Regions from separate parts of the Acinetobacter wuhouensis genome, predicted to be linked through region 2. Evidence: predicted binding sites of a transcription regulator. Region 2 holds the regulator's gene; each other region holds the start of a gene.
What was found. The regulator PhoB, encoded in region 2, activates phosphate uptake and scavenging genes when phosphate is short. The targets are predictions, from matches to a motif close to TGTCATNAANCTGTCATAA.
Positions count from the first base shown of each region.

Region 1: BEN71_RS14710 (inorganic phosphate transporter) is a predicted target of PhoB. The motif match lies at 1,120-1,138, and genes of this name have one in related genera.
Region 3: BEN71_RS11790 (porin) is a predicted target of PhoB. The motif match lies at 4,704-4,722, and genes of this name have one in related genera.

Region 1 is NZ_CP031716.1:2,945,254-2,956,320, reverse strand. Features, by position in the region: gene metH (methionine synthase) at 1-854, opposite strand, end outside; gene BEN71_RS14710 (inorganic phosphate transporter) at 1,413-3,035, shown strand; gene BEN71_RS14705 (capsule assembly Wzi family protein) at 3,209-4,681, shown strand; gene BEN71_RS14700 (GNAT family N-acetyltransferase) at 4,919-5,362, opposite strand; gene cysD (sulfate adenylyltransferase subunit CysD) at 5,513-6,421, shown strand; gene cysN (sulfate adenylyltransferase subunit CysN) at 6,574-8,187, shown strand; gene BEN71_RS14685 (metal-dependent hydrolase) at 8,465-9,328, shown strand; gene BEN71_RS14680 (DMT family transporter) at 9,403-10,266, opposite strand; gene BEN71_RS14675 (TetR/AcrR family transcriptional regulator) at 10,325-10,912, opposite strand.
Region 2 is NZ_CP031716.1:101,652-112,718, forward strand. Features, by position in the region: gene serB (phosphoserine phosphatase SerB) at 1-199, shown strand, start outside; gene aciT (ciprofloxacin tolerance protein AciT) at 624-938, shown strand; gene BEN71_RS01110 (SCP2 sterol-binding domain-containing protein) at 1,149-1,634, shown strand; gene dtd (D-aminoacyl-tRNA deacylase) at 1,896-2,336, opposite strand; gene BEN71_RS01120 (ribbon-helix-helix domain-containing protein) at 2,691-2,882, shown strand; gene BEN71_RS01125 (roadblock/LC7 domain-containing protein) at 2,985-3,341, opposite strand; gene pncB (nicotinate phosphoribosyltransferase) at 3,668-4,876, shown strand; gene BEN71_RS01135 (sulfurtransferase) at 4,988-5,836, shown strand; gene asd (archaetidylserine decarboxylase) at 5,833-6,684, shown strand; gene phoR (phosphate regulon sensor histidine kinase PhoR) at 6,955-8,313, opposite strand; gene phoB (phosphate regulon transcriptional regulator PhoB) at 8,354-9,064, opposite strand; gene BEN71_RS01155 (TetR/AcrR family transcriptional regulator) at 9,341-10,012, opposite strand; gene BEN71_RS01160 (SDR family NAD(P)-dependent oxidoreductase) at 10,225-11,067, shown strand, end outside.
Region 3 is NZ_CP031716.1:2,292,636-2,303,702, reverse strand. Features, by position in the region: rRNA gene BEN71_RS11810 (23S ribosomal RNA) at 1-2,029, shown strand, start outside; rRNA gene rrf (5S ribosomal RNA) at 2,226-2,340, shown strand; gene BEN71_RS11800 (hypothetical protein) at 2,562-2,786, shown strand; gene BEN71_RS11795 (DUF4256 domain-containing protein) at 2,855-3,400, shown strand; gene BEN71_RS11790 (porin) at 3,482-4,579, opposite strand; gene BEN71_RS11785 (HIT family protein) at 4,802-5,218, opposite strand; gene BEN71_RS11780 (YARHG domain-containing protein) at 5,244-5,510, opposite strand; gene BEN71_RS11775 (NAD(P)-dependent oxidoreductase) at 5,591-6,463, opposite strand; gene BEN71_RS11770 (alpha/beta fold hydrolase) at 6,485-7,576, opposite strand; gene BEN71_RS11765 (O-succinylhomoserine sulfhydrylase) at 7,718-8,905, shown strand; gene BEN71_RS11760 (YbaB/EbfC family nucleoid-associated protein) at 9,017-9,346, shown strand; gene recR (recombination mediator RecR) at 9,357-9,953, shown strand; gene BEN71_RS11750 (ribonuclease D) at 10,345-11,067, shown strand, end outside.

The DNA.
Region 1 (11,067 bases), 1.0 Mb from region 2:
GGGGTTTCATCATAACCACCGAAGGCATTGGGTAAGCCAGCGTTTGGATGCGCTGAAACAAATGTATCGGCAACATCGGAAATGGTTTTTACGTGTGGACGCATGGCATCTGCACCGAGCGCACAGTTAAAACCAATCGACAATAAATCACCATGACGGACTGAGTTCCAGAATGCTTCCGCAGTTTGACCTGTGAGGGTACGACCCGATGCATCGGTAATCGTTCCTGAAATCATCAATGGCAATTCATAACCAAGCTGATTAAACACCTCTTTAACCGCAAAAATTGCTGCTTTACAGTTCAGGGTATCGAATACAGTTTCGATCAAGAGAATGTCCGCACCACCTTCGATCAAGGCATGTGCAGCTTCAATATAATTTTCTTTTAACTCATCAAAAGTAATGTTACGGAACGCAGGGTCATTTACATTTGGAGAAATCGAACAGGTACGTGATGTAGGACCAAGCACACCCGCCACAAAACGTGGTTTTTCAGGCGTTGAATATTTTTCACACGCCGCTTTGGCAATGCGTGCTGCTTCAAAGTTGATCTCATGGACATATTCTTCCATGTGATAGTCCGACATTGAAACTTTTGTGCCATTGAACGAGTTAGTTTCAATGATGTCTGCACCTGCATCCAGGTACGCTTCATGAATGCCCTGAATGATTTGCGGTTGAGTCAGAACCAAAAGGTCATTATTGCCTTTAAGATCCGATGCCCAGTCGGCAAAACGTTCACCACGATAGTCGGCTTCTTCTAATTTATGGCGTTGGATCATGGTACCCATCGCACCGTCAATGATCAGGATGCGTTGGGCGAGAAGCGCTTTTAAGGTGGCAAGTGTCGACATTCAAAACTCTCAGCTGGCTTTTTTAAACGTGCAATATATTAACAGATACTGTATGCGATTACTGCAAAAGCTGATTTCAAGCGCATTTTCTTACATGAGAATGATTCATTTTAGAAATTGGTTATTTTGATATGTTCTTAAAATCAATTCTGGTATTTTACTTCGCTATATCGATAGCGCATATCGTTATTGTGAAATTTGCATCAAAAAATAGTCGAATAGGTAAATAAAACAATCACAGTAGGTGATCATGCAATGTTTATTTTTTCATCATATTGTCATATACATCATGCAAAATTTGAAGATTAATTTTTACAGTAGTCATATTTGATAGAAATATTACAAATAATATTTCAGTTAGAATTGTAATGATTTGCAAACTTATTATTTTGATAAATATATGATTAATATAAATAAAAATATTGACCTTATCGCAACTGTTGCGAAGTAATGAAGTGAAATAATTTAAAAATTCACTTTATATGGCAGTCGTTTGTCATATAATTGTCACAATTTAATTGAACAATAAGCGCATTCTAATATTCGCTATATTTCTGCATGAATTCGAATTTACCTCCCGTCTCAGATTCTGCACAAGCTCAAAAGGCTGTCAAATCGACGAATGTGCATGTTCCTACACCGAAATTTTTTATGCCGGTGTTTTTGACGATCATTATTGCTACCCTGATTTATATTGGTGTGCAACTTAGTGCAGATTTAGCACATGTTCCTGCTTTAAGTTTATATTCTGTCATTCTTTTAGCGACAGCTTTATTCATTGCTTTGGGCTTTGAGTTTGTCAATGGTTTCCATGACACAGCCAATGCTGTAGCAACCGTAATTTATACCAATGCGCTACCTGCACCTGTTGCAGTGATGTGGGCTGGTTTTTGTAATTTTTTAGGGGTAATGGTTGCAAGTGGTGCAGTGGCTTATGGCATCATCGCGTTACTTCCGGTTGAACTGATTATGAATGTTGGTTCAGGTGCAGGATTCGCAATGGTTTTTGCGATGTTAATCGCTGCCATTCTTTGGAACTTAGGTACATGGTTCCTTGGTATTCCAGCATCGAGTTCACATACCTTGATTGGTTCGATTCTGGGTGTGGGGATCATGAACTACATTTTGCATTCATCTAGTGGTGCAAGTGGTGTAGACATGGATCAAGTTCTCAAAGTCGGTAAGGCTTTGTTATTCTCACCTTTGATTGGTTTTGCTTTTGCTGCAGTTGTATTCTTATTGGTTAAAAAAATCTTTAAGAAACAAGTTGAATTATTCCAACCACCAGAAGGGAATAAGCCCCCTCCACCTTTGATTCGTGCCATTTTGATTTTCACCTGTACAGGTGTGAGTTTTGCGCATGGTTCAAATGATGGGCAAAAGGGTATGGGCTTGATCATGTTGATTTTGATCGGTTTAGTGCCATTGGCTTATTCTTTGAATAAAAACTTAGATCAACAACATTTACAGTCTTTCTCACAATTGTCTACACAAACTGCGACAGCGATTTATGCGCAACACGCAGATATTCCAGATGAAAAAGCACGTGTGACGATTACCAAATTTATTCAAACCAAAGAGATCAACCCAGAAGTTGTTCCTGCTTTGGCAAGTTTGACGGATCATTTAGGTGAACGTGTTGCCAAGTATGGTGATTTAAAAGATATTCCAGAAGCTGAAGTATCGTCATTACGTAATGATATGTACTTGAGTACGACTGCTTTTAAACGTTTAGATAAAGCGGAACAACTTCCTGCCATGTCTACAGAACAAAAGAAAGTGGTAAAAGAGTACCGCAGCAACTTAGATTCGTTCCTACAATATATTCCAAACTGGGTGAAAGTTGCAGTTGCATTGGCACTCGGTTTAGGAACAATGGTGGGTTGGAAGCGTATTGTTGTGACAGTGGGTGAGCGTATTGGTAAGCATCACATGACTTATGGTCAAGGGATGTCTGCTGAGTTGGTTGCAATGACGACAATTGCAGCAGCGGATGGTTTTGGTTTGCCTGTATCAACAACGCATGTTTTAAACTCTGCGGTTGCAGGTACCATGGTTGCCAATAAAACAGGTCTAAATTTCGCGACAGTGAAAACAATTCTTTCTGCTTGGATCTTTACATTACCTGCGACGATTTGTTTATCTGGTGCGTTATTCTGGTTGTTATTGAAAGTGTTCTAACTTTAACAAGATCTTGTATGATCTGAATGGTTATATGATAAAAAGGATGTATTTTATACATCCTTTTTTTGTTGCTTACTTATTGTCTTAATAGAACCATCACAATTTTATCATTGAAAAAAAAATTAAAAATAACTAAGGTGTGGCAGTAAATTGAACTTGAGAAAAAAAGCATGTATTTAAGAAAATCACTGTATGCTGCTGTATTATTTGGAATGTCATTACCTGTTTTTGCACAAGGTATTGTATTAAACAATGAAGATATTCGTACAGATTTGAACTGGTTAAATCAGCAAGGTGTGATTCAAATTAGTACATCGACTTGGCCGATGAGTGGTGATGAAATTCAACGTGCCTTATCTCAAGCCAAAATTACAAACAATACTCAACAGAAAGTTATCGATTCTATTCAAAATGCACTTAAAGCAGATAATCAAACTGCGAAGTTAGGTTTATTTGCAGAAACTGATCTTAAAAATATTCCACAAGCCTTTGGTGATAACCAAAAAGCACAATATGTTGGTTCACTGGAAGTGAATGGCGGTGGAGCAAACTGGGATGCGAAACTACGTGTAAATGGTGAAAAAGATCCTCAAATTGACAATGGTCAAGATGTGAATGTTGAAGGCTCCTATATTGCTGGAAAGCTTTGGAATCAATGGGTAATCGCAGGTCAAATTCCAACATATTGGGGACCTGGACATGATGGTAGTTTGATTCGTGGTGATGCTAGTCGCCCAGTTTATGGTTTTACTGCTCAACGTGCAGAACAAAAAGCCTTTGAATCTAAATGGTTGTCTTGGATTGGTCCTTGGCAATATCAAGCTTTTGCTGGGCGTTTGGATGATTACAAAGCTGTTCCTGATGCCAATCTGATTGGTTTACGTTTAACAGCACAACCACTACCATATTTGGAGTTAGGTGCTTCACGTACTTTCCAAATCGATGGTCAAGGACAACCTGGCAGTGCTAAAGCTTACTGGAATGCTTTCGTGGGTAAAGATAACGAATGCGCAGATATCACATGTACAGGCGAAGGAAATGCTTCGAATCAGCTTGCTGGTTTTGATGCCCGCCTAAATTTACAATCTTTGTTGAATGTACCTGCTAGTTTTTACGCTCAGTATGTAGGTGAAGACGAAGCAGGATTGCTACCCGCTAAAAAAATGTATTTAGCAGGTGTTGATTATTCAACGAGCTTTAAAAACATGCCAGTCCAATTCTATGCTGAATGGGCAGATACAACGACCAATGGCAATGTGAGCGGAATTTCATATAATCACCATATTTATAAAGATGGGTATTATCAACATGGTTTCCCACTCGGTCATGCAATGGGAGGCGATGGTGAAATGGTTTCTGTGGGTGGTGATATTCGATTTGATGTAATGAATAGATTATCAGGGCGTGTGATGTATGCTAAAGTGAACCAATCAGCAGCACATTTTGGAACAGAACAAATTAACTTTGCGTTTCCTGAAAATGATAAAATTAAAGCTTTAGATTTGACTTGGACACATTACATAAAACCTACGATTCCATTGAAAATTAATGGTTGGGTAAGTGACTCGGATGTGCATGGAAATGATGCGGGAGCTTCAGTTGGAATTGAAATTCCTTTAGATAAAGCTGTATTTGGTTATTAATCAATCTAATTATGCGAAAATATACCCAATTCTAGGTATATACAGTGTTTTTGAAAAATTCTAATATGAACTGACTTCTTTAATTGACCTTATTTAAAGAAGTTATTCCTACCCTCGAAGTATGGGGATGTTGTTTTACCCATATTTTAAGAGTTTTATAGGCTTATCATTATTTGATAAGCCTTTTTTTATGTGTGAATTTTTTATACTTATCATTTGAAGCTGCTTCAGCCTAGCCTATAGCACTTTTTTGTATTGAATAAATCCTGTTTTTGTTGCAATGCGATCATATAGATATTGCGCTGTGAGATTACTTTCATGGGTTAACCAATAGACACGGTCATATTTTCCAGAGCATACTTGGTAGCTATGCTCTATCAGCTTTCGAGCCAAGCCTTGATTTCGATGTGTTTCATTCACATATAAATCTTGTAAATAACAACAAGGCTTGTCTGTCCACATACTCATGTGTGAAATTAAATGGACAAAACCTACAACCTCATTATTCACTTGAATCGCAAAACCAAACATATCTGCTTGTTCAGAATTTGTGATTCGCTTCCAAGATAAACTTATTTGTTCATTACTTAATTGTGTTTTATAAAAGTTTAAATACTCTTGCCAAAGTGGAAGCCATTGTTCAAAACGAATCTCATCTAAAGGTATAATTTGTGTGGACATAGTTTGCTCTGTGAGTTGCTTATGATCTTTTTATATATCAATATAAAAAAACAAGCAAAAGGGTGGCTGTGTAAATCACTATAATGAATATAAATTTTAATATGTGTAATAAGTACACGTTTTTTGTGAGCTGGTGCTGTCAAAATGCCTATATCTGAGGAAAGACTTACTCATCTTAAACAGCTTGAAGCTGAGAGTATTCATATTATCCGTGAAGTTGCTGCTGAATTTGAAAATCCAGTGATGCTTTACTCAATCGGGAAAGACTCAGCTGTCATGCTGCATCTTGCTTTAAAAGCATTCTATCCTGCAAAACTTCCTTTCCCACTGTTGCATGTCGACACAGGCTGGAAGTTCAAGGACATGATCACGTTCCGTGACAACATGGCGAAAGAACATGGTTTCGACCTGATCGTACATCAAAATAAAGAAGGTAAAGATGCCAACGTCAATCCATTTGATTATGGTAGCTCTAAATATACGGATATCATGAAAACTCAAGGCTTAAAACAGGCTTTGGATAAATATCAGTTTGATGCTGCATTTGGTGGTGCACGCCGTGATGAAGAAAAATCACGTGCCAAAGAGCGTGTTTACTCGTTCCGTGACAATAAACATCGTTGGGACCCTAAAAACCAGCGCCCTGAACTTTGGAATCTTTATAACGGTAAAGTGAACAAAGGTGAAAGTATTCGTGTATTCCCATTGTCGAACTGGACTGAGTTGGACATCTGGCAATATATTTACCAAGAAAGTATTCCTTTGGTGCCTCTATACTTAGCTGCGGAACGTCCTGTGGTTGAACGCAGTGGTACGCTCATCATGGTGGATGATGAACGTATGCGTTTAAAAGAAGGCGAAGTTCCACAAATGAAATCGGTACGTTTCCGTACTTTAGGTTGTTATCCATTGACGGGTGCGGTTGAGTCAACTGCAACGACATTGCCTGAAATTATCCAGGAAATGCTTTTGGCGACGAGTTCTGAACGTCAAGGTCGTATGATTGACCATGATGAAGCAGGCTCGATGGAAAAGAAAAAGCAGGAAGGTTATTTCTAAGTATTTCTATATGAATCTCCCCCTAACCCCCTCTTTGTGAAAGAGGGGGGACTCTCATAGAAAGAAGCAAGTCTCCCTTAACAAAGGGAGATTTAGAGGGATTGAAGATTGAACAGAAACCGATTTCTAAAGAATATGTGGAGCTTTGAGCAATGTCTCATCAATCAGAATTGATTAGCCAAGATATCTTGGCATATTTAAAACAGCACGAAAATAAAGACTTATTGCGTTTTCTCACTTGCGGTAACGTGGATGATGGTAAATCGACTTTGATTGGTCGTTTACTTTACGATTCAAAATTGATTTATGAAGATCAATTACAAGCGGTGACTCGTGACTCAAAAAAAGTCGGTACGACAGGTGATGCACCTGATTTGGCATTACTTGTTGATGGTCTGCAAGCGGAACGTGAGCAAGGTATCACCATTGATGTGGCGTATCGTTATTTCTCTACAGAAAAACGTAAGTTCATTATTGCCGATACTCCAGGGCATGAGCAGTACACGCGCAACATGGCAACAGGCGCATCTACAGCTGATCTTGCGATTATTCTGATTGATGCGCGATATGGCGTACAAACCCAGACCCGTCGTCACTCATTTATTGCGAGCCTGTTGGGTATTCGTAATATCGTGGTTGCGATCAATAAAATGGATCTCGTTGAATTTTCAGAAGCACGGTTTAATGAAATTCAAGAAGAATATAATGCTTTCGTGAACCAACTCGGTGATCGTAAACCTGCCAATATCATCTTCACGCCAATTTCTGCGTTGAATGGTGATAACGTGGTGAATCCATCACCAAATACACCATGGTATACAGGTAAAACCCTGATGAATACCCTGGAAACAGTTGAAATCACACGTGATACCAGTGCGCATGAATTCCGTTTCCCTGTGCAGTATGTCAACCGTCCAAACCTCGACTTCCGTGGTTTTTGTGGCACGATTGCTTTAGGTGAAGTAAAAGTTGGCGATGAGCTTGTCGCTTTACCATCAGGCAAAAAGTCTACAGTGAAAGAAATCGTGACTTTTGATGGCAATCTTGAACATGCAATTGCAGGTCAAGCGGTGACATTGACACTGAATGATGAAATCGACGTTTCTCGCGGTAATGTCCTTGTCAAAGCTGGCGAGCAACCGTCTTTGTCACGTTCTGTTCGTGCGTCTGTGGTGTGGATGGCGGATCAACCGCTGGTGATCGGTAAGTTGTACAATGTCAAAATTGGTACACAAACCATTCCTGCGAAAGTTGAGAAAATTAACTATCGTACCAACGTGAATACTTTGGAAAAAATCCAGGTTGAACAGCTTGATCTGAATGCAATTGCAGATGTTGAGATTGAGTTTGATGCGCCAGTGGTATTTGATCGTTATCAGGACAGTCGTTATACAGGTTCGTTTATCTTCATCGACCGTTTAAGCAATGTGACTGTTGGTGCAGGTATGGTTGAAGCTGCGGTGGAATGGACTGCACATGATGAGCCTGTGACTGCTGAAGCACGTGCTGCACGTTTAGGTCAAAAGCCTGCGGTAGTGGCTGTTTCTGCGAAAGCACTTGAAAATGCTCAATCACTTGAAAGTGTTTTGATTCAGCAAGGTGTTGTTGCGATTGCTAAAGCAGGTTTATCTGCTGAACAAGTTGCATTGCTTCGTCAAACTGGTGTTGTGATCATCAGTGATGTTGCGCAAGGTGCTGATGTGAGTTTTGCTCAGGACACTGTTGAAGAACTGGCAGAAAAAATTGTGGGATTGGTTCGTCTTTAAGAGATCGGATTGATTGAAATAAACCCGCGAAAGCGGGTTTTTTATTTTTATGATTTCATGCAGCTTTCTTATAGGAATGTTGGCTGAAATACGATAGTAATAAAGAAAGTAAATAAAATGAATATAACTATTTTTAGAATTGAAACATATCTGCAAAGTGCCAATTCAGAAGTCTATAGTATCGAAATTGACTTGATCAAACATAGAAAAGAGTGGTTATTCACATCATAATTAATTTTGTTAAGTTCCTTTTTGGAACTTTAATTTGGAGTGAGTTATGAAACCAAAAGCATTGGCAGAAAAATCAAATCAAAGAATTGCAGCATCGTTTCCTGTTCGTCGTATGGACTATCAATTTCAAGAAATGCCAAAATATTGGTATGACAATGATCCAGCACATACACATTATTTCACAGGGCTATCTACACTTTTTCCTGAAGGGGAATCTTATTTTGTGCGTTCCGTACGTGCATTAAGAGATAAAGTCAAAGGCAATCAAAAGCTGGATCGTGATATTAGTGCATTTATTGGGCAAGAAGCGATGCACTCAAAAGAACATCATGCTTTTCATGAAAGTGCACAACAATATGGATTAAATCCAGAATCACTTGAAAATGCGACAGGCATTATTCTTAAAGCCATTGAAAAGTTCTTTCCAAAGAAATGGAATTTATTGGTAACAGTTGGACTTGAGCACTATACAGCGGTGTTAGTTGTATACATGATGCAAAGTGTGAATGAAAAAATGACTGATGAAAACATTCAAAAGCTTTGGCTATGGCACAGTATTGAAGAAACAGAACATAAAGCAGTAGCTTATGATATGTATGAATATCTTTATGGTAAAGGTTTAGATGCTTATATTCCTCGAGTTGCACTTTTTACATTTAGTTTAGCATTAATTACATTGATGACTGTCGGCTATCAATTTGTATTAATGTCACGTGATCAGCAATTATTAAACATAAGCTCTTGGAGAAAATTCGGAAATTTTGCATTTGATTCATATAAAAAATTGGTTCCACAATTTTTCTCTTATTATCGAATGGATTTTCACCCGAATGAAACTGATGAAACAGAATTGGTTAAAATAACAAAAGCAAAAATTGGTTTGGATGTGCAAAAAACATTATTTAACTAAGGAAAAGTTAAAAAAGCATATCCTAATTAATGGATTAAATAGGATATGCAGTATTAAAAAAGTAAGTATTCAATTTAATTCGTTTGTGTATTGGCTTTCTTATACACCAAATAAACCCCACTCAAAATCGCCACAATTCCAACATAGTCAAAGGCAGACAATTGCGTTCTAAAAATCATAAAGTCTAAAATCAAGGTCACAAGTGGTACGAGGTAAAACAGACTCGTGGTATTGACCAGATTGCCTGACTGCAACAATTTATAAAAAATCAGTTGCGCTACTACAGAAATAATAATCCCTTGGTACAAAACAGGAATCCAGAAGTCTAAATTCATTTCAAAGTCAAAGGATTGAAACGGAATAATTAGTGCAATGAAAATCAGTGAAATTACATATTGCAGAGGTAAAACCTGCCACGGTTTCTCCGAAATTTTACGTTGTAAAATTACACCTGTAGTAATACATGCCAGACAAATAATCGAGGAAACCGTTGCCCATAGCGATAACTTATTTACAAACAGATTGTTATAAACTAAAAAGATAATCCCGATAAAACTCAGAATCAGCCCAAGTAACTTTACTTTAGAAAAACTTTTCTCGGTAATAAAAAAGGTCAAAATCGGCTGTAAAGCTAAAATAGTCGAAAGTAATCCAGGTGAAATCCCAAACTCAAGCGATAGAAAATAAAACAGGGTATAACCCGTAATGAGAAAACAACCTGTCAAAATCACATATTTATAAGGTGTATTCTGCGGTAAAAAAGCCTGTTTGCTGATGATGCAAAACAGAGAAATCAATACAGTCGCAATGAGAAAACGAAAGAACAGAAAGGGAATGACAGCCCCATGATGCAGTCCCCATTTGGTAAAAATGGCAGCGCTTCCCCACAGTAGAACAAAAGCACCGATACTGATTAAACCTGATTGTTTGGCATTCATGGAGATATCCTATTTATTTTTCTCATTTTTACAGTGATTTAGGTTGACTGTATTTATGCTATTTCGCTGTAAGTTGAAGTTGAGTCTGTATCAGATCTTCCGCCATTTTCCGAACCATAATTAGCTTGTCACTTGAACACTCCAAACCTGCACGGGCGATTGAACCCTCAAGCAGAAAAGACAACATGGTGGCGATGTACTGAATCTGCGCAGAATCTGAAAATAATTCACTTAAATGTTCAATTAATAATTGCTCGATACCTTCTTTGAGCAATTTCACTGCATCACGTTCAGGGCTGTGTGCAGGAAATTCCGCTGCGGCATTGAGCATGCCACAACCACGGAAACCATTGTCCACAGCCGATTCTGCATGGTCACGATAGGCATCAAACACCGCTAAAATTTTGTCTAAAGGTGTATGTGCTGTTTCCATGCGTGTTGCATACAAGGCTTGCCATTCGATATTGCGTGACTCGATATAGGCTTCAACCAAATCAGCTTTGGACGGAAAGTTGTTATACAGCGACATTTTGGCAACGCCAGCTTGATCCGTAATGGTATTGATACCTGTCGCATGAATGCCATCTTTGTAGAATAAAGTTTTAGCTGCATCCAAAATTTTATCTTTAGCTTGATGTGATTTCATAACAAGAAAATAGGTATACCGATCTACCTAATTATAAAAATATTAATGAGTAAAGCAAGCATTTTATTTCATCTTTAAAATTGAAATGGATGGTTTTAAAAGATTTATTTGTATAAGTATTTGAATTAAAAATTATTATAAATCAGGGGAAAACA
Region 2 (11,067 bases):
GGGTATTTCACCTGAACAAGCGATTGCAGTAGGGGATGGTGCAAACGATTTACCTATGCTTTCGATCGCAGGTTTAGGTGTTGCTTTCCGTGCTAAACCTTTGGTTCGTCAAAATGCCAATCAAGCGATTTCGAGCGTCGGTTTAGATGGTGTTTTGTATCTGCTCGGCGTACATGATAAAGATTTAAGTCGTGCATAATCTGTAAACGATATATTGCAAAACGATGACAAAATAGCGGCGAATCAGCCGCTATTTTTGTATGTAAATTAAACACATCATGGTGGTTGTATCACTTTTAAACAGACCAGTAAAAATATTCATTTCGAACTTAAAAAAGTTTTTTTATGTTTAAAAACTGTGTGTATTTTTTTGTAATGACACGCCAAGATTGATGGTGATTAGATTCTACGAAAAACATGATTCTTAAAAAATGTAATGACAAATGAATGTTGCGACAAAGTATGTCGTTTGGAGTGAAAACAGCGCTTTTCTTCTGTTAAAAACACGACATAATGCAAAACATAAGCTTTCTAAGATGATTAAAGAAAAATTATAAAGCTTGTTGTGTTGTGAAACACCATTTAGACGGTTTTTGAAAGACATTATTGTGACGGAGGTTCTTATGGTATCAGCGACATTTGCAACTCTTATTGGATTCGGTCTGATTGCTGCAGCGTTGGCTACTGTTTTCTTTTCCCCTTACCGTCATTGGTTAGGTTTTATGTTTGCTGGAATGCTGTTTTGGGCGACGCTCGAAGCGATTCGTTATAGCGTACAAAATGTTTTCGACATTTCGATGGCATATAGTTATTTAACTGCGATCATGTTAGCGATGTCTGCTTTGATTGTGTTGTTGTTACGTGAAGATAATCGCGCGCAAAAAGCATTGGCAAATCGCCAATATATTGAACATACTCCAGTGTATGATGATGAATGAGTTGTGTTCTAAGTTTTCTGAAAATTTATAAACAATCACAATGACTTTAATTACACGAAAAAATTCAATTTAGACATTTAAAGGTATATCAAAATGGTATACCTTTTTTTCAGCTTATACTTTGTTCCAAAAGCCATGTCGAATAAATGACAAGTTATGCTAGGATGAACAAATTCAAATCTAATTTAAAATACAACAGGCTTTAATGTCATGAAACTCTCTGCAATTCCAGTTGTGAAGCTACCAATCGTTGATGCAAGTACAGATCCGCTGGATTTACTTGTATTGGGTTTATCTCTTCGTATGAAGCAATTGGCACGTACTAGTCCAAAATTTATTGAATTAACCCATGATCGTCAGTTCCGTATTCAAATTGGTACAGACTTGGGTGTGGCTCGCCAGATTATTGTCAACAATGGTCAAATTGAAACAGTTTCTGGTGCTGAAGAAAAAGCGGATTTTGTTTTGCAATTTGCTGATAGTGAGCAAGGTGTAAAAACTTTGGTTAAAGGTGACCCAACTGCATTTATGACGGGTATGCAGAATGGCACGATCAAGATGGAAGGTGATTTCAGTTTATTGGTATGGTTTAACCAAGTGGCGAAATTGATTCCACCTAAAGTACCAAAGCCAGTCAAAGATAAAATTAAATTGGCGCGTCAGTTCTTAAAAGAAAAGACAGGTAAATCGTTTTAATAATTTGATTTAGAGTTTAGTTCTAAAAAAAGCCTTTCATACGTAATGCTAGTCAATTAAGAATTCTTGAATCCACCCCAACCCTCCTTTTCCAAAGGAGGGAGCTTTTCAATACTAAAAATTATTTTAGTAACAAGAAGCCCCCCCTCTTTTTCAAAGAGGGGGGGAAAATTTTAAGAATTTATCCAATCATTTTTCTTATTGATCAGTACTATCTCATAAGGGCTTTTTTTGTTTACGACTCTTTATAAAGTAATGAGCTTATTCCACTTCTAAATTAAAGGTCACAGGCCCATCATTGACCAAGTGCACTTTCATATCTGCGGCAAAAATACCTGTTTGTACATGCTCAAATTGTGATTGCGCATACTCAATGAGTTGCTCATACAGTGCTTTCGCTTCAGCAGGGGGCATTGCTGGACCAAAATCTGGACGTAAGCCTTTCTGTGTTTGTGCCATCAGGGTAAATTGAGAAACCAATAATAAACCACCATTGGCTTGGCTGACATTCCAGCCCATTTTGCCTTGATCATCATCAAAAAAACGATATTTTAAGATTTTATCAATCAGCTTTTTGCCCTTCTCAAGATTGTCTTCTTTGCCCAATCCTAAAAAAACTAAAATTCCCTTTTGAATTTCACCCGTTGTTTCACCATCGACAACCACTTTGGCTTCAAGAACTCTTTGTAATAATGCGCGCATTTCGTAAATACAGTTAAAAGTTGATATATTTTTAAAGTTTAACAAATCCCATTCATTTTGTATTTTCTATAAAATTAAAATCAAGAGATATTACAAATAACTAAGTTTGAATAGTTTAGATACTTAGCGATTAATTTTATAAAAATTAGAGGTTTAAAATATTAAAAATAATTATTAAGAATATTAGATAATTTACGAATAAAACCATAATAAAAATATGGTTATTTAAATCAGTTTCAGCTACGCTAGTAATGCTTTAATTTTGTTCAGATACTTTGCGGTTAAGGCTATTGCTTGAAAAAATAAGATGATAATCATATTATCATTTGATGGTAATTAAAATTGGATTAAGACATGGAAAATAAAACAGCAAGGTTGACGATCTTAATCGATCCTATTAAAAAGCAAGCATTTGAAGAATTATGTCATCGTCAGGATTTGACACCGTCACAGGTTGTGCGTCAATTAATTCGTGATTATCTCAATACTCATGGGGTTGAGTATGCAACGAAAGTACAAAATATTCAGAATGACAATACAAGATAAATAATGTCAAATTAACAATAAATTAGGTTTAAAAAATCATGTGATTGTGAAAATAAAGTAGCCCTATTGCATAGGGCTATTTTATGTAAGCAAATAAATGAATTAAGAGAAATCCAAACCTTTTTCAAACGCTTTTAATTCATGGCGTGCCATTGCAAGATTTGATTTTTGACGATCTAAAACCAAATATAAAAATAATTCATCGTTGTTATCGAGTGGGCGCAAGATGTGATATTGCTTGCCCAAAGTGATTAAAACATCTTCGATTTTATCTTGTAGATTTAATGCATTAGCAACTTTGCGCTTTGCCCGAATCACTTCGGTATTACCAGCAGCAGCAAGCTCCAAATCAAGTCCAGAACCTGCAGTTGCAAGTGCTAAACCACTTGAACTGTCAACTAATGCAGCAGCAATAAACCCATCAATATCAACTAACGCATTTAAACTAAATTTTGCCATTTGAGTTTCCTTTTAGGCGAGGTAGTAAATAGTTTTTATGAACATTAAAGTACAATTTTTGTTAAGATGAATCATAATTAAAAACTAATGTGATTACAATCACAGTGAATAAAAAAATATTGAATAATATTATATGATAATAGTATGTTAATGTTTTTATTTTAGTAACAATCTCTTTTCTGTTATTTATCTTGAACAGTAGAAAATTAAACGTTATTGATAGAAATATGGAACAATGTGTGAAATATTTCTGAAAATCGTAATTTTAGATTTGCAAGAAAGGATTTACTTTTTATAGTGGAACAAGATTATCTAAAGAGTTTGCTATGCAACCAATAATTCAGTCTTTGTTGGACACGGACTTATATAAATTCACCATGCTACAAGTGGTTTTACACAAATTCCCTCAAACGCATAGTGTGTATCACTTTCGTTGTCGAAATTTAGATGACACGGTATATCCATTGACGGATATTTTGGATGATTTGAACGAACAATTAGACTTGCTCTGTACCTTAAAATTCAAAGAAGATGAATTGGTCTATTTGCGCAGTTTGCGTTTTATCAAAAGTGATTTTGTTGATTATTTAGAATTATTCCAACTAAAACGCCGCTTTATTAAAGCTGGGGTCGACAGCGAAGGTCGTCTGGATATTTGGGTTGAAGGCCCGATGGTTCAAGCGATGATGTTTGAAATTTTTGTTCTCGCTATTGTGAATGAACTATATTTCCAACGCATTCGTTCCGATGAAGTTCTGGCAGAAGGTGAATGCCGACTGCAGGCAAAAGTGGCTTTGCTCAAGCAATATGAAAAAGAACAAAATCCGAATGATCCGCCACTTTTGGTTTCTGATTTTGGGACGCGTCGTCGTTATAGCTTAGATTGGCAACGTCATGTGATAGAGACTTTCCATAAAGCTGTGCCCAACGTATTTCGTGGTACTAGTAATGTATTGATCGCCAAAGAGTTAAATATTTTCCCGATTGGGACAATGGCGCATGAATTTTTACAAGCTTTTCAAGCGCTAGATGTGCGCTTACGAGATTTCCAAAAATCGGCACTTGAAACTTGGGTACAGGAATATCGTGGTGATTTAGGAATTGCACTGACTGACGTGGTCGGTATGGATGCATTTTTACGTGATTTTGACTTATATTTTGCCAAGTTATTTGATGGTTTGCGTCATGATAGTGGTGACCCATTTGAATGGGGCGATAAAGCGTATCAGCACTATCGTAAGCTTAAAATTGATACAAAAACTAAAATGCTGACCTTTAGTGATGGTTTGGATATCGAACGAGCTTGGGCGTTATATCAATATTTCAAAGATCGTTTTCAAGTCAGTTTTGGTATTGGAACAAATCTCACCAATGATATGGGGCAAAAACCGCTTAATATTGTGTTGAAATTGGTAGAATGTAATGGACAGTCTGTGGCTAAAATTTCAGATAGTCCTGGTAAAACCATGACCGATAATGACACTTTCTTGGCATATCTACGTCAGGTGTTTGAAATACCAGAAGTTGTTGAATAATGGAAAATTGATAGCTGATTTTTTGCTAAAAGAATGCGAAAAATCAGCATATTGCTGAAATACACTGTGCTAAGATCATGACTGTCCAAGGTCTTAAAATAGAAAAATTGTATGACAACTACAAGCTTTAACTTCGGATTACTCATTGAAGCAGAACAACTTGTGCCGTTTTTAGGGCACGACAAAATCCGTATTATCGATTTAAGTCGAACTTCAGTTTATGAACAGTTACATATTCCGCATGCATTGCATGTAAAACCGCAGTTGTTGGTTCGACAAGAAGAACAAGCTTCGGGTTTGTTGCCTGATGAAGAGGGCTTAAAGGCTTTAGTTGAATATCTAAATATCACCCCAGATCATCATGTGGTGGTCTATGATGATGAAGGTGGTGCTTGGGCTGGGCGTCTCATTTGGAACCTGCATAGTTTAGGTTTTTATAATACCAGTCTACTAAATGGTGGCATTCACGCATGGTTGGCAGAAGCCTATCCAACCTCATCAGACATAGAAACTTTTGAGAAAGTGACCCCATTGGTACAGGTAAATTTAACCGATATTGATCAGTATCGTATTGAATATAATCAATTACTCGAAAAAATTGAGCAACAGGCGATTCAAGTTTGGGATTGTCGGACTTTAGAAGAATATACAGGGCAACGCTTGGCAGCTAGACGCGGCGGTCACATTCCAAGTGCACGACATTTTGAGTGGAGTACTGCAATTAATCGTCAAAATCATTTAAAATTGCATCCATTAGAACGCACGCAACAACGTTTAGAACAATTGGGCTTTCGATTTGATCAACCTGTAGTGGTATATTGTCAATCACATCATCGTTCAGGTTTAGCTTATATTCTAGGTCGTTTATTGAATTGGAAAATTCAAGCCTACGATGGCGCGTGGAGCGAATGGGGCAATCGCCTTGACAGTCCAATTATTACTGGAGAATCACCTGCGTGAGTCTTACATCTAAGTTAAAAAAACAAATTTTTATTCAAGCGCAAAAAGTCGTTCCACAACAGCAATTGAGCCGTGTTGTCGGTAAAGTTGCAGCCAGTGAAAACCCAATCATTAAAAATGTCGTAATTCAAGCATTTAAAGCGCAATACGGTATTGATCTTTCGATTGCAGAGCAAACCGATGCTTTAAAATATAAATCATTTAATGAGTTTTTTACCCGCGCGTTAAAAGAAGGGACTCGTGAAATTGATGCTGATCCAACCAGTATCGTATCACCCGCAGATGGCGCAATTTCACAACTCGGTAAAATTGAAAACGGTGATGTGTTTCAAGCCAAGGGTCAAAGCTTTTCAGTTGATAAGTTAATTGGTGATCCACAATTGGCTGCACCATTTATCAATGGTGAGTTTGCGACAGTCTATTTATCACCACGTGATTACCATCGTGTGCATGCCCCATTTGCAGGGACTTTGACAGAAACTTTGTATATTCCGGGTGAGTTGTTCTCAGTGAATCAAACCACTGCTGAAAATATCCCAGGTTTGTTTGCACGTAATGAGCGTATGGTCTGTTTATTTGACACTGAATTGGGTCGTATGGCAGTGGTTTTGGTCGGCGCGATGATTGTTGCGGGCATTGAAACAGTCGCGACTGGTAAGGTCAAACCTACAGGTCGTGTTGAACTCAATCATCACGAATTAAAGTTAGAAAAAGGTGCTGAACTCGGTCGTTTCTATTTAGGTTCTACGGCGATTGTTTTATTTGAACAAGATAAAATGAATTGGGATGCACAATTTAAGGCAAATTCTGAAGTCGTGATGGGCGAGGCTTTGGGTCATACGCTTTAATTTTCCTCAAAATATATTAATGAGTGAATTTAAAAACACCTTCTCAATGAAGGTGTTTTTTCGTTGAATTTTTAAAAATCACATTAAATTATAATGGAGCGCATTCTCATCAAATGCTTTTAAGACATGAGCGTCAGCATTGTGTGGATTTTTAGAATCGACTCGAACTTATAAACGAGCTTCACTGCCAAAACCATTCAATTCACAGTCTAAGAATAGTTGCATATATTCCGATTCAGTATGGATTGAATATTGAAAATTTAATGAACATTATCCTGCAAAATCAAGACGTTCTTTCGGGAAAACCACTCTAAATATTGACCCCTGATTTTCTTTAGAATCAATTTCTAAGTAAGCGCCATGTTGCATAAGTACGTGTTTAACAATCGCCAATCCTAAGCCTGTTCCACCCGTTTGACGGCTACGCGCACTATCCACACGGTAAAAACGTTCGGTTAAACGAGGGATATGTTTCGGATCAATGCCGATGCCCGTATCTTCAACAGTAAAATAACCATGCTCAGCATCATCATGCCATCCGATGGTCACTGTACCGCCTTTAGGAGTGTATTTAATGGCATTGGTAATTAAATTACTAAATGCACTCGCCAGTTCAGCATCGGAACCAATCAAGTCACAATGACTGTCAATGTCGAGGTTTAAAGTATGTCCATAATCGACATTGTAGGCTTGCGCATCATCAAATAATTGATTCATTAAATTTGGCATATCAATGATTTGATTCTTCGCAATTTGCTTATTGCCTTCCAAACGCGATAAGAGCAATAAATCATTCACCAAAGCATTCATGCGACGGGTTTGCGATTGCATCTGCTCAAAGGCACGTTTCCAACGTGGATTTAAGTCTTCTTGGTCGGTAAAGGTTTCGATATAACCACTGAGTACAGTCAGTGGTGTACGTAATTCATGCGAAATGTTATCGACGAAATCTTTACGCATTTGTTCTAAGTTATGCACACGTGTAACGTCATAAGCGACGAGTAAACGACTCTCACTACCAAATCTGGTCAATTTAATTTGAACATAGTGCTCTTCATAAACCGATGATTTGATTTTGATTCCATCAGGTGATTGGTCAATATTATTAAAATATTCAATAAAACTGGGTTGACGAATAATCGTGAGAATATTGCGTCCACGATCCAAAGGTTGAATCCCGAGTAGTCTTTCTGCTGCAGGATTCCACCATTCAATTTGGTGTAATTCATCCGTAAGAATAACGGCTTCAGCTAAGGCAACCAGTGAAGATTGTGCACGATCAATGAGCCCAACCATTTCGGCTTGAACAACACGTTCTTGGCGTTGAGCACGATAGACATTGAAAAGCAGTGCGCCCCAAATCCCTTCTAAGTTGGGTGGTGAATCGTAAGGTCGATTAGAAATCCACTCATTCACAAGGTATAAAGAGCGCAACTGAAACATAAAAAAAATAGCAAAGGCAATGGAGATGCAAATCCAAAAGTACCCGATCCCTAAACCAATAAATCCACCGATAACGATTAAGAAAGCCAGTAGACGTAAATCTTGTTTAGCAAACTCCCACAGACTGCTATAGCGGAATTTTTTATGTTCACGTGCAAGGTCTGGGACGGGGTAGGGTTCATACATAGAAAATTTTTTACCTAGAGAATCATTGCTTTGAAAATATTTAGCCTAAAGCAACATCTGCACGTGTAGAGAAGCGATAGCCTGTTCCGCGGACAGTTTGTACATAGCGGTCAGCACCATAAGGTTCAAGTACTTTGCGCAAACGACGGATGTGTACATCAATGGTACGGTCTTCGATATAGACATTGCCACCCCAAACTTGATCAAGTAATTGAGCACGCGTATAAGCACGTTCTGGATGGGTCATGAAGAATGCCAATAAGCGATATTCCGTTGGTCCCATATCTAAAATGCTGTTGCCAAAACTAACACGTTGGCTAACAGGATCTAGGACTAAGCCATTGGCATCAATGGTTTTTTCACCACTGAGTGCATTGGCACGACGTAATACTGCTTTAATACGAGAAACCAATTCACGTGTTGAGAATGGTTTGGTCATATAGTCATCTGCACCCGCATCTAGACCTTGAACTTTATGGTCTTCTTCACCACGGGCAGTCAACATGATGACAGGAATTTCAGACAAATTTTCATCACGCTTTAAGCGACGACATAAGTCTACACCACTGACACCACCAGGCATCATCCAGTCGAGTAGAATCAAAGCTGGTCGTTGGTCAACGATCATTTGGTGGGCTTGTTTTGCATCTTCAGCTTGTAAACATTGGAAACCAGCCATATCCAATGAAGTGTGAATCATTTCTCGAATCGGAAGTTCGTCATCGACGATTAATATATAGTCATCTTTCACAACGCAATATCCTATGTATGAACGGTGTACCGTTTTTTATTTATGACAGGCTTATTACAAAGATTAATTATGACAGTATCATTGCAAAAAGGAGATGTTGGTGCTTTTTTGCAAAAAAATGTGACAAAAAAATGCCATTCTGATGAATGAACTATGACATTTGAACAATAAGTCACTTTTATTTTTCAGTAAAAGTGTCTTTAATGATTTGAAAATAATTAAAATTTGACAGTTTGATGACAAAGCTAATTTAACTCAAATGATTAAAAGTAAAAACTATTTTGTGGAAAATGAATCTATTAATGAGACAAATACGGTTTCACAGGCTGAAACAATTTCATCGAGGGATTGTTTAAAGCCACCCATCACCCAACGAATGGCGATTTGAGTAACATAACCATTCAGTCCAGTCGCAACAAGGGATATTTCTTGTTCACTGCGCTCAATATGAGGCAACATCAACGTGACAAAGGAATGGATTAAACGATCGAAACGTCCCATGGTTTCATGGATGGTGGCGTGATTATGCAGTTCTTGAACCAACATGGCATCCACATAAATAATACGAGCAACGCGTGGATCATCTTTTAACATGGTAAAAATTGCAGTGAGACCACTTCGAATCATATTTTTTGGATCAGGTGCAGCTTGCATAACACCTGTCATAACAGTTTGTTGTAATTGTTCAATGAGTTGTAAAAAAATGGTTTGAAAAAGATCTTCGCTTTTCTTGAATGATTCATAGAAATAGCGTTCAGTCAGTTTTGCTTCATTACAAATGTCTTTGACCGTCACAGAAAAAAAACCATGATTTCCATAGGCTTCAATCCCCGCTTCGATTAATTTTTCTCGACGTGCAAGTTTACGCTCAGACAGAGACATGCCTTTAAATTGACGTTCTTTTGTTGTTTTTATGGTTTTCTTTTCAGTTAAAGTTTGCTCAGTCATCTTAAAAAAATACTCGTGTCATGATCGATTGTCACAAAGAAGCGGCTATTTTAGCAATAAAAGCCATTGAAACCTATTCTGTTATTTTTGTATAAAAAAACATCGGATAATTGATAATATAATATTGACAATATGAATTGTCAAAATTATATTGTGCATGAGAGCTGCACATATTTGTATTTTTGTGTGCGGAATTTAAAAAAGGATAGACAATGAAAAATTTTAAAAACAAAGTCGCTGCAATTACTGGTGCTGGCTCTGGTATGGGACAACAACTTGCTGTTTTACTTGCAAAAGCAGGTTGCCATTTATCGATTAGTGATGTGAATGAAAAGGGCTTGGCTGAAACTGTTGAGTTGGTAAAGCCTTATAATGTTCGTGTAACAACGAAAAAAGTAAACGTTGCAAAACAAGAAGAAATGAAAGCTTGGGCAGAAGAAACTGTTCAAAATCATGGTTCTGTTAATATGATCTTCAACAATGCTGGTGTTGCACTCGGCGCTACCGTTGAAGGTGAAAGCTATGAAGAACTTGAGTGGATCGTTGGGATCAACTTCTGGGGTGTGGTTTACGGTACCAAAGAATTTTTACCTTATATTAAGAAAACAGGTGATGGTCATATCATTAATACCTCAAGTATTTTTGGCTTAACCGCGCAACCAACGCAGTCTGGTTATAATGCAACGAAGTTTGCGGTACGTGGTTTTACGGAATCATTACGCCAAGAGCTTGATATTGAGAAGTGCGGTGTGAGTGCGCTTTGTGTCCATCCAGGTGGTATTCGTACCAACATCGCCAATGATGCTCGTATGAATGACAGTTTAAAATCATTGGGCATGAATCCTGATAAATCTGCAAAAGCATTTAATAAATTATTGCGTAAGCCAGCAGTTGAAGCGGCTCAAGAAATCTTGGATGCCGTGATTGCAGATAAACGTCGTTTATTGATTGGTGGTGATGCGGTTATTGTTGATTTAGCGCAGCGTTTATTACCAACAGGTTATCAAAAACTGGCGACTGGTTTAACTAAATTAACCAAGCGTTTTGAACCAAAA
Region 3 (11,067 bases), 1.7 Mb from region 2:
CGGCTAGGGGGTCATCCCGACTTACCAAACCGATGCAAACTCCGAATACCAATGAGTACTATCCGGGAGACAGACTGCGGGTGCTAACGTCCGTAGTCAAGAGGAAAACAATCCAGACCGCCAGCTAAGGTCCCAAAATCTATATTAAGTGGGAAACGATGTGGGAAGGCATAGACAGCTAGGAGGTTGGCTTAGAAGCAGCCACCCTTTAAAGAAAGCGTAATAGCTCACTAGTCGAGTCGGCCTGCGCGGAAGATGTAACGGGGCTAAAATATAGTACCGAAGCTGCGGATTTACACGTAAGTGTAAGTGGTAGGGGAGCGTTCTGTAAGCCGATGAAGGTGTGTTGAGAAGCATGCTGGAGGTATCAGAAGTGCGAATGCTGACGTGAGTAACGACAAAACGGGTGAAAAACCCGTTCGCTGAAAGACCAAGGGTTCCAGTCCAACGTTAATCGGGGCTGGGTGAGTCGACCCCTAAGGCGAGGCCGAGAGGCGTAGTCGATGGGAAATTGGTTAATATTCCAATACTTCTGTGTAATGCGATGAGAGGACGGAGAAGGTTAAGTCAGCCTGGCGTTGGTTGTCCAGGTGAAAGGTAGTAGGCATGCATCTTAGGCAAATCCGGGGTGCTCTATGCTGAGAACTGATAGCAAGCTAGTTTACTAGCGAAGTGGCTGATACCATACTTCCAAGAAAAGTCTCTAAGCTTCAGTTACACAGGAATCGTACCCGAAACCGACACAGGTGGTCAGGTCGAGTAGACCAAAGCGCTTGAGAGAACTCTGCTGAAGGAACTAGGCAAAATGGTACCGTAACTTCGGGAGAAGGTACGCTGTTGTTGGTGATGGAACTTGCTTCCTGAGCTGACGACAGCCACAGAAACCAGGCCCCTGCAACTGTTTATTAAAAACATAGCACTCTGCAAACACGAAAGTGGACGTATAGGGTGTGATGCCTGCCCGGTGCTGGAAGGTTAATTGATGGGGTTAGCGTAAGCGAAGCTCTTGATCGAAGCCCCAGTAAACGGCGGCCGTAACTATAACGGTCCTAAGGTAGCGAAATTCCTTGTCGGGTAAGTTCCGACCTGCACGAATGGCATAATGATGGGGGCGCTGTCTCCAGCAGAGGCTCAGTGAAATCGAAATCGCCGTGAAGATGCGGTGTACCCGCGGCTAGACGGAAAGACCCCGTGAACCTTTACTGCAGCTTGACATTGAACTTTGATCTTACTTGTGTAGGATAGGTGGGAGGCTTTGAAGTGGCGACGCTAGTTGCCATGGAGCCGTCCTTGAAATACCACCCTGGTAATATTGAGGTTCTAACTCTGTCCCGTTATCCGGGACGAGGACCATGTCTGGTGGGTAGTTTGACTGGGGCGGTCTCCTCCTAAAGAGTAACGGAGGAGTACGAAGGTGCGCTCAGCGTGGTCGGAAATCACGCGTAGAGTATAAAGGCAAAAGCGCGCTTAACTGCGAGACCCACAAGTCGAGCAGGTACGAAAGTAGGTCTTAGTGATCCGGTGGTTCTGTATGGAAGGGCCATCGCTCAACGGATAAAAGGTACTCTGGGGATAACAGGCTGATACCGCCCAAGAGTTCATATCGACGGCGGTGTTTGGCACCTCGATGTCGGCTCATCTCATCCTGGGGCTGAAGCAGGTCCCAAGGGTATGGCTGTTCGCCATTTAAAGAGGTACGCGAGCTGGGTTTAGAACGTCGTGAGACAGTTCGGTCCCTATCTACCGTGGGCGTTGGAAATTTGAGAGGATCTGCTCCTAGTACGAGAGGACCAGAGTGGACGAACCTCTGGTGTACCGGTTGTGACGCCAGTCGCATCGCCGGGTAGCTATGTTCGGAAGGGATAACCGCTGAAAGCATCTAAGCGGGAAGCCTACCTCAAGATAAGATTTCCCTAGGACTTTATGTCCTCTAAAGAGCCGTTGAAGACTACGACGTTGATAGGTTGGATGTGGAAGCATGGTGACATGTGAAGCTGACCAATACTAATTGCTCGTGAGGCTTGACTATACAACACCCAAACAGTTGTGTTGTATGCATCAATCGATTCAAAACCAAACAATCAGTAATGATTGACCTTGATTTAGTTCAAAAGCTAGATACAATTACCAACTCAAATTATCCTGTTAATAACTCATTTGACCAAAGCTAGGCACACACTGTAAATACAGTTAAATAAGACCAAGTGATTAATCATAAACAGTTTGCTGGCGACAATAGCAAGAGTGAACCACCTGATCCCTTCCCGAACTCAGAAGTGAAACCTCTTAGCGCTGATGGTAGTGTGGGGTTACCCATGTGAGAGTAAGTCATCGCCAGCTTTTAAATTCAACACCCCAGTCTTTAAAGAGATTGGGGTGTTTTTTTGTTTAAATTATTTATGTACTGTAAATATTATCAGTGACATATTATATTTTATAAATCAAATTAAGATAAAAATGCGATATCAATATTTTTTACGGATTATGAAGGTGAAGAAATTCTTGCTGATAATGAAGTAACTGCATCAAAAGAAGAAATAATTCAATTTATGAAACAGATCTTGTTAATTAAAGATAATTTTTTAGGAATTATTGATCAGAATGATTTGTGTATACAGTTTATGGTTAATCAAGATTATTCTATCTTGGTTGATATTCCTATACTTGAACTTGATGGTTCGTATACAAAAAATACAACAATGATGGGTGCATTACAAATAGTTCACGAATTGGATGCCATGATTCAAATTGAGGATATTGATAATTTACAATTTGAGAAATGGTAGGCTTATTTTAAATGTAGTCTTTCAAAAGGATACCGAAATTGGGTTATTCATTATTTTGGAATTAAATTATGGATAAAGAATTGGTAGATCAGACTCTGGAGCTTCTAAAAAAGAGATTTGAGGCGAATATGTTTCGTCACTCTACTCTAGAATGGGCATCGGTTTATGAGCAATTACTACTAAACCCTGAAAAATTGAATGCTTTATTTCAAATGGAGCAAACGGGTGGTGAACCTGATGTTGTTGTCATGGATTCAAAATCTAATGTCATTACATTCTATGATTGTAGTGTTGAAAGCCCTAAGCCACGCAGAAGTTTTTGTTATGATGATGAAGCGTTAAAGAGTCGAAAAGATCATGTTCCCCAAAATAGTGTGATCTCTTGTGTAAAGCAAATTGGGTCACAACTTCTAACAGAGCAAGAATATCGCGATTTACAATCTATTTTCCATTTTGATTTTAAAACATCGAGCTGGGTACAAACACCTGAATCAATTAGGAGTTTAGGAGGTGCGATTTTTTGTGATTATCGTTATGGAGAGGTATTTACATACCATAATGGAGCGCAGTCTTATTATTCTTCACGTGGATTTCGGACAAAGTTAGTTATTTAGTCGTTGCATTTTTTACTTAATTTTAAATAAAAAAACGGTAAGCCTAGACTTACCGTTTTATTAACTGTGATTTGTTCAGTATTAGAAATTATATTCCATACCTAAACCGATCACAGTTTTCTTATCATCTTTTACTAACCAATCACGTTTTTGTTGAGCTACAACACCGTAAACACGTGCTTGTTTATTGATGTTGTAATCAGCACCAATACCGTAGATATCTTGTTGACGATCATCACGACCATTTGATTCTGTTGTTGCTGAGATATATTCAGCTTTTAATTTGATTGGTGTAGACGGGATCGCATATGCAGCAGTTACACCAAAAGAATCTTCTTGTAGACCTTTATAAGATGTTACTACAGCAGGAGTACCAGAGCTTGTTGCAACAGTATCATCTGTCGGTTGAGCTGTTTGCCATAAAGCACCAAATACTAAACCATCAATACCTGCAGTTTTTAAGTCGATAGAACCCGTTACACGTACTGCATCAGTGTAGACACCAGAAAGGTTGTAGGCACTGTATTTCGATGCAATTGAATGGTTTGCAGCTACAGCAGCAGCGATACCATAATCTTTATTGTCGTAAGTAATCGAACCAGAAATTCCGTCGCCAAAACCATTACGGCTACCTTTATTACCTAAAGTAGCGCTATTTGCAGTTTCAGATTCTTCACCTTGTTGGAACATGATGTTAAATGCTAAACCGCCAAGTAATTTTTTATCAGATTCAAAACCGATTACGTTATTTAGACGATCTTCACCAGCTAAGATAGCTGTCATATCTAGTTCAGTGTGATCGTTGAAAATATCTTGGTTGCTTCCAGCAGCAGTTTTTAAATAAGAGTCATACTTACCAAATTTTAATGTACCAACACCATCAGCTTTTACACCTAGGAAACGGTTACGCGCATTAAGGTCAGTATCTGAACCAGAACCATCAGTAGAGATTGCCCATTCTGCTAAATAAACAGCTGATAATTTATCAGTTAATTTTTCTTCGCCTTTAACACCAATACGTGATGAGTTAGAGTTTAATTTTGTAACGCTTTCATCTTTAAAGCCATTTTTGTCAATTTGATCTAAAGATACGTTGAGCTTACCATACAATGTAGGCGCTGCTTGAGCTGCGCTTAAGCTAAGAGTGGCGATTGCTGCAGCGAGTAGCACTTTTTTCATTGAGATTTCTCCAAAACATGTTCAAGGGTTTGCTGTTGCTTTTTTTATTTAGTAAGTCTTTCGTTCAGTTGCTTACTAACTTGCATGCAGTATCTGCAAACTTTGTTACATATAAGTGAAGAATAAATGACAGTTTAATGACGAAATTTATATGAATGTTTTCAAAAATAAAAAAGAGACTCGATGAGCCTCTTTTTTTAAGATATTTAATTATTTAACTTTTTAGTTGAGCGCAGCTTTAATTTTCTCAGCAAAAGCTTTAATTTTATCTTGATCACCCATTTGTATAGCATGTTTTCCTAATTCATGAACAGAACTTGGAATCAGATGAAAATGAACATGCGGAACTGTTTGTCCAGCAGAAGTACCAGAAAGTTGCATTAAAACAATGCCTGTTACCCCTAATCCTGTTTCAATCGCTTGCGCTATTTTTTGTACAATTTTAATGGTATAGGCAACTGCTTCTGGATCTAAATCGAGTAAAGTTACAGCGGGTGTCTTCGGAATCACCAATGTATGCCCATCTGCTTGTGGCATGATATCCATAAAAGCAAGGACTTGATCATCTTCATATACTTTTATTGCAGGAAGTTCACCCCGTAAAATTCGTGCAAAAATATTCTGATCATCGTAAGCCATATTCATTTCCTTAAATTGTCGAATGTTATTTACAATTCAATTCTTTCTGACGTTCCTTTATAGAGTCAAGTTTTTGTTGCTCTTTTTCAGAAAATTTAGGCTTACTTGTATAACAATTGTCATTACCATATTTAGCTTTTGCTTCAGGATCTTTAAAACAGAAGCCTTTTGATGCATAAATGACATTGGAGTCATCCTGTAATTTTTTACATTCCTGAGCATTGTCAGCAAATGCTTGTGTACCCACAAAAATAGATAAAGCGGATAATGCCGCGATAACATACTTATTCATTGTATTACCTCAAATTGACATATTCACGTGTCACTTGATTAGATTATAGGGTGTAACTATTATTATTCAATGGCGAAAAATTAATCTAATGTAATTTTACTCCATGATTCGTACATTTTTACAGCGCTCGAAAAATCACTATCCGGTTCGGCAAGATTATTGGCAACATTGATTAAATTTTGAGTCAAACTGATGACTGGAGTGGATAATTTGGCTTCACGGACTAAATCAACAGCGATTCCAGTATCTTTGGCAAGTAAGGGGAGTGCAAAGGTGAGGGGAAAGCTTCGATTGAAAACACGTTGAGGTAAAACAGATTCAGTTACACCACTTTTACCACTGGAAGCATTAATACAATCTAAAGCTTCATTTAAGTTAACACCATGTGCTTTTAAAGTGGTAAAACCTTCAGCAGCGGCACACAGATGTACTGCCATCATCATATTATTCACAGCTTTAACTGCAAAGCCAGCACCTGAATCTCCGACATGTTTAATCAGTTTACCGAGTGCTTGCATTGCAGGAAGTGCTTGCTCATAGGCTTCTTTTTGACCACCAACCATAAAGGTCAATGTGGCATTTTCTGCCCCAATGGTTTGACCACTCACAGGTGCATCAAGAAATTGAACATTATTTTGAGCAAGTGTTGAAGCAAGTTTACGCGCAGACTCAGGCACACCACTAGTACAATCCACCCAAATAGCACCTGATTTAATTTCTAAATCTTGAATTAAATTCTCAACATCTAAGCTGGTCGGTAAGCATGAAAAAATGATGTCGGCTTGTACGGCTTGGGATATTTCAACAGCTGTCGTAGCATACTCTGTTGCATGTTGTTTGGCCTTTTCGAAATTACGGTTCCATACATAAACCGTATCGAAATGTTTAGGTAGATGCGCTGCCATGCGGTAACCCATCGCGCCTAATCCAATAAATGCAACTGTTGTACTCATAATTCTCTCTTAAGCCTGCTTTTAAATTTTGCTTGATCGTTGTGCTAACCATTCAGACATTTTAGGCCAAAATTCATCGGCACTTTTTTGACTCGACATCAAACCTAAATGTCCTCCAGGAATAAGAGTAAACGTGACATCAGTACTATTTGTCAATTCGCTTAAAGGCTTAACTGCATTTGCTGTTACCATTTGGTCACCTTTACCAGCACCGACCAAGAGTGAACAATTGATATTTTTAAGCTCGATGATGTTGCTACTAAGTTGGATTGAGCCATTTTTTAATGGATTTTGTAGCCAGACATTAAACAACATATCTTGATTAATACCGCCTGGATAATCCACCATATGATTTAAAAAATTGCCAAGTGTCGCATGCTCATGTAACAGTTCTTTATCATCAAGATTAAGAAGTAACTGCTTATGACCTTCATACCAACCTTTAGGGTCTAAAATTTTAAAGCCAATAGCATTTAAAAGACCTGGTGAATGAATGAATTTTTTGGGTAAACCACCTTTGTATAGGGTATCTTTAATTTTCTTATTTTTAATAATTAAACTATTTATTCTTTTATAGAGTTTACCAATGCCACCAGAGGCATAACTGTCAATTGGACTTGCAAGAACGATTAAATTTTTAACATAATTCGGCGTTTGCATCGCGGTATAAAGCAATACAAAAATGCCTGCCATACTCCAACCATGTAATGAAATTTGTTCACTTTGAGAATGTTCACGAATTTTTTCAATACAATAAGGCATTGATTCATCAATAAAATATAAGAAGTTTAAGTGTCTATCTTGGAAAGTTAGTTTTCCCCAATCTAGTAAATAAACATCAAAACCTTGTTCGGTATAATATTTAATCAATGAACGATATGGATATAAGTCATAAATCGCCATATTGATAGATAAGGGAGCAGTAAAGACGAGTGGTTCTTTAAATTTTTTTTCAGGGGCTGCGTAGAAGCGCACCTTGGTTTGATCGTGTTCAGCAATCACATCATAAGGTGTACTTTGTGAGAGGACGAGTGACTTTCCATTAAAAATTCGCGTAGACAGATTTTTTAATTTAGCCTTTCGTTCTTGAAACTTTGTCGATACTCTTGCCATAAGCGATGTTTGTCTCATTTTTAAGCAGATTTGTCCGAAGTGTAAGCGATAATTTTACATTTTACCTTGACCTTAAATACATTGGACGCTCAAAATGTTGGCAATATTTTACAAAGGCAGTTTTAGGACTGAGTAGTTGAAATGAGCCAGCACGACGACATTGAATACCAACTTGATACTTTAGCCATTCGTACAGGGCATACCCGTGGTTTTGAGGGTGAGCATAGTGAGCCGATCTATTTAACCTCATCATTTGTATGCGAAAGCGCTGCTGATGCTGCTGCTAAATTTTCTGGTGAAATTCAAGGGAATACCTATTCACGTTATACCAATCCTACAGTTCAAACTTTTGAAAAACGTTTGGCGATTATGGATGGCGCAGAACGTGCCGTGGCAACAAGTTCAGGTATGGCGGCTGTGCATGCAGTGTGTATGGCATATTTAAAAGCTGGTGATCATGTAATCTGTTCACGTGCTGTATTTGGTTCAATCATTTCATTATTTGAAAAATATGTCGTTAAGTTTGGTGTTGATGTTACTTTTGTAGATTTAGATGATCTTGAAGGATGGAAACAGGCGATTCGTCCAAATACACGCTTATTGTTTATTGAAACGCCATCAAATCCATTGGCTCAAGTGGGTGATATGCAGGCAATTGCGGATATTGCCCATGAAAACGATGCATTATTCGCTGTAGACAACACATTCTGTACGCCTGTGCTGCAGCAGCCGATTAAGTTTGGTGCAGACTTAATCGTATATTCATCAACAAAATATATTGATGGTCAAGGTCGTGCGCTTGGTGGTGCAGTTGTTGGTAAAGACAAGCTTGTAGAAGAAATTAACGGGGTAATTCGTACCTTAGGTAATTCGATGAGTCCATTTAATGCATGGATCTTCTTAAAAGGTTTAGAAACTCTCAATCTGCGCATGAAAGCGCATTGTGAAAGTGCACAAAAATTAGCAGAATGGCTAGATCAACATGAAAAAGTTGAAAAAGTTTATTTTGCTGGCTTGCCACATCATCCAGGTCATGAATTGGCTAAAAAGCAACAATCAGGCTTTGGTGGTGTTGTATCATTTGTTGTAAAAGGTGAACGTCAAGGTGCTTGGACCGTCATTGATAATACTCGTTTCCTTTCAATTACTAGTAACTTAGGTGATGCTAAATCAACAATTACACATCCAGCGACAACTTCACATGGTCGTATGTCAGCGGAAGCTAAACAAGCAGCGGGTATTGTTGAAGGGTTGATTCGTGTATCAGTTGGTTTGGAAAACATCGATGATATTATTGGTGACCTTTCTCATGGCCTAGATTTAATTTAAGATAGGCACGAATTGACGAATTAATTTTAGAAAATGGTTTAGATCGGATTGAGTCTGATCTAAACCATTGAGTTAGTATTTGAATCAAAGGACTTTTGTTCGGAGTAATTTATGAACATTAATATGCTCATGCAGCAAGCTCAACGCATGCAAAAAGACATGGAAAAAAACGTACAAAAAGCCAAAGAAGAGCTTGCACAAACTGAAGTTCATGCTGAAGCGGGTGGCGGTTTAGTTAAAGTAACAATGACTTGCCGTAACGTGGTTAAACGTATCGAAATCAATCCTGAACTTTTGCAAGATGATGCGGATATGATCGAAGATTTGATCGCTGCAGCAATGAATGATGCTGCACGTCAAGCTGAAGCGATTTCAGAAGAAAAAATGAAGGCTGCAAATTCAGGTATGGGCTTACCACCAGGTCTTTCAGGTTTATTCTAAGGAAGTATAGGTGTTTAGCGACCGTTTCGATCAGCTCGTACAAGCCTTACGAATATTGCCAAGTGTTGGGCCAAAATCGGCTCAACGTATGGCATTGCATTTAATCATGAAGAATAAAGAAGGTGCGATTGGTTTGGCGCATGCGTTGAATGAAGCAACTTCTTATATTCATGAATGCGGTATTTGCCATTCACTGACTGAAAATGAAGTCTGTGATATTTGCTGTTCTACAGAGCGTGATGACCAGTTGCTTTGTGTGGTTGAGTCGCCGGCTGATGTTATGGCAATTGAACAAAGTGGTAGTTTTAAAGGGAAATATCATGTTTTGGGTGGGCATTTGTCACCCTTGGATGGTATTGGTCCTGAAGAAATCGGTATCCCTTATTTGGTTCAGCGCTTGAGTGATGGAAAGGTCACAGAAGTCATTCTTGCAACCAATGCAACAGTAGAAGGGCAAGCGACTGCGCATTATTTGGTAGAGGCGACGAAGCATCTATCATTACAAATGACGCGTATTGCTCAAGGTGTGCCGCAAGGTGGTGAGTTGGAATATGTGGATAGCCATACGCTGAGTCAGGCTGTACATAATCGTATGAAAATGAAGTAATTTACTGTTGTAAATATTTTATTTAAATAAATTGATTTAAACTGCATTCAAACAGTTTAGCTTTAGGGTTTATGGATCTTTTTGTTTTTAATTTTTGAAATTAGAAGCATAGAAGTGAAATAAACCCTATTTTGTTTAAATATATTTACATTAATCCGTTATTTTTTTAGGTAAACTCAGCTACATCTATGATTTGTAAATCTATTCATCATATATTCTAAACAATGTGTTGAGTAAGTTGTAAAAACTATATTTAAATTTAAATTGATTTCTTAAATTTACTGTAAAATAAAGTATTTATATGGAAATAGTTTAAAAATATTATATTTATATATTATATATTCAGGTAAAATCGAAGACACTTTCGAATATCACATTTGACTCAACTGACATGTTTCAATTTATCAATCAACAGGCTGAACTTGATCAAGTGTTGCATTTAATGCAGCAAGCATCGATTTATGGCTTAGACACTGAATTTATAAAAGTCGATACACTTTGGCCAAAGCTCGGTGTTTTTCAGATCAATGTCAATGGTCAGGTTTTTTTACTCGATGGTACAACATTAAATTTAGATAAATTTTGGGCACAGTTATTCCAAGCGCAACAAAATATCTTTCACGCCTGTGGTGAAGATATTGATTTGATTTTTCATTATGCTGACCAGAAAAATCTTTCCAATGTTTTTGATACCCAAGTCGCTTTGTCATTTCTTGGTCATGGTCTACAAGTCAGTTATCAGAATGCGTTAAAGTTAGTGTTAGATATTGATATTGATAAAGATCAAACACGCTCAGATTGGTTAGCGCGCCCTTTAACATCTGACCAAATGAATTATGCTGCTAATGATGTTTTATACATTATGAATCTAGCAGATAAGTTGAAAGTAGAATTAGAACAAAAAAGTTTATATCAACACGTACTTGAAGATTGTCAAAATTTGACTATTGAAATTGCGTCTGAAACACCAAAAGAAAGGCTATATAGTGATATTGGGAATTATCGACATTCACGTAAACAGTTGATGCAATTGCAACAATTGAGTGTATGGCGCGAAGAGATGGTGAAAGCGCTCAATCAACCACGTAGCTTTATTCTAAAAAGTGCGACAATG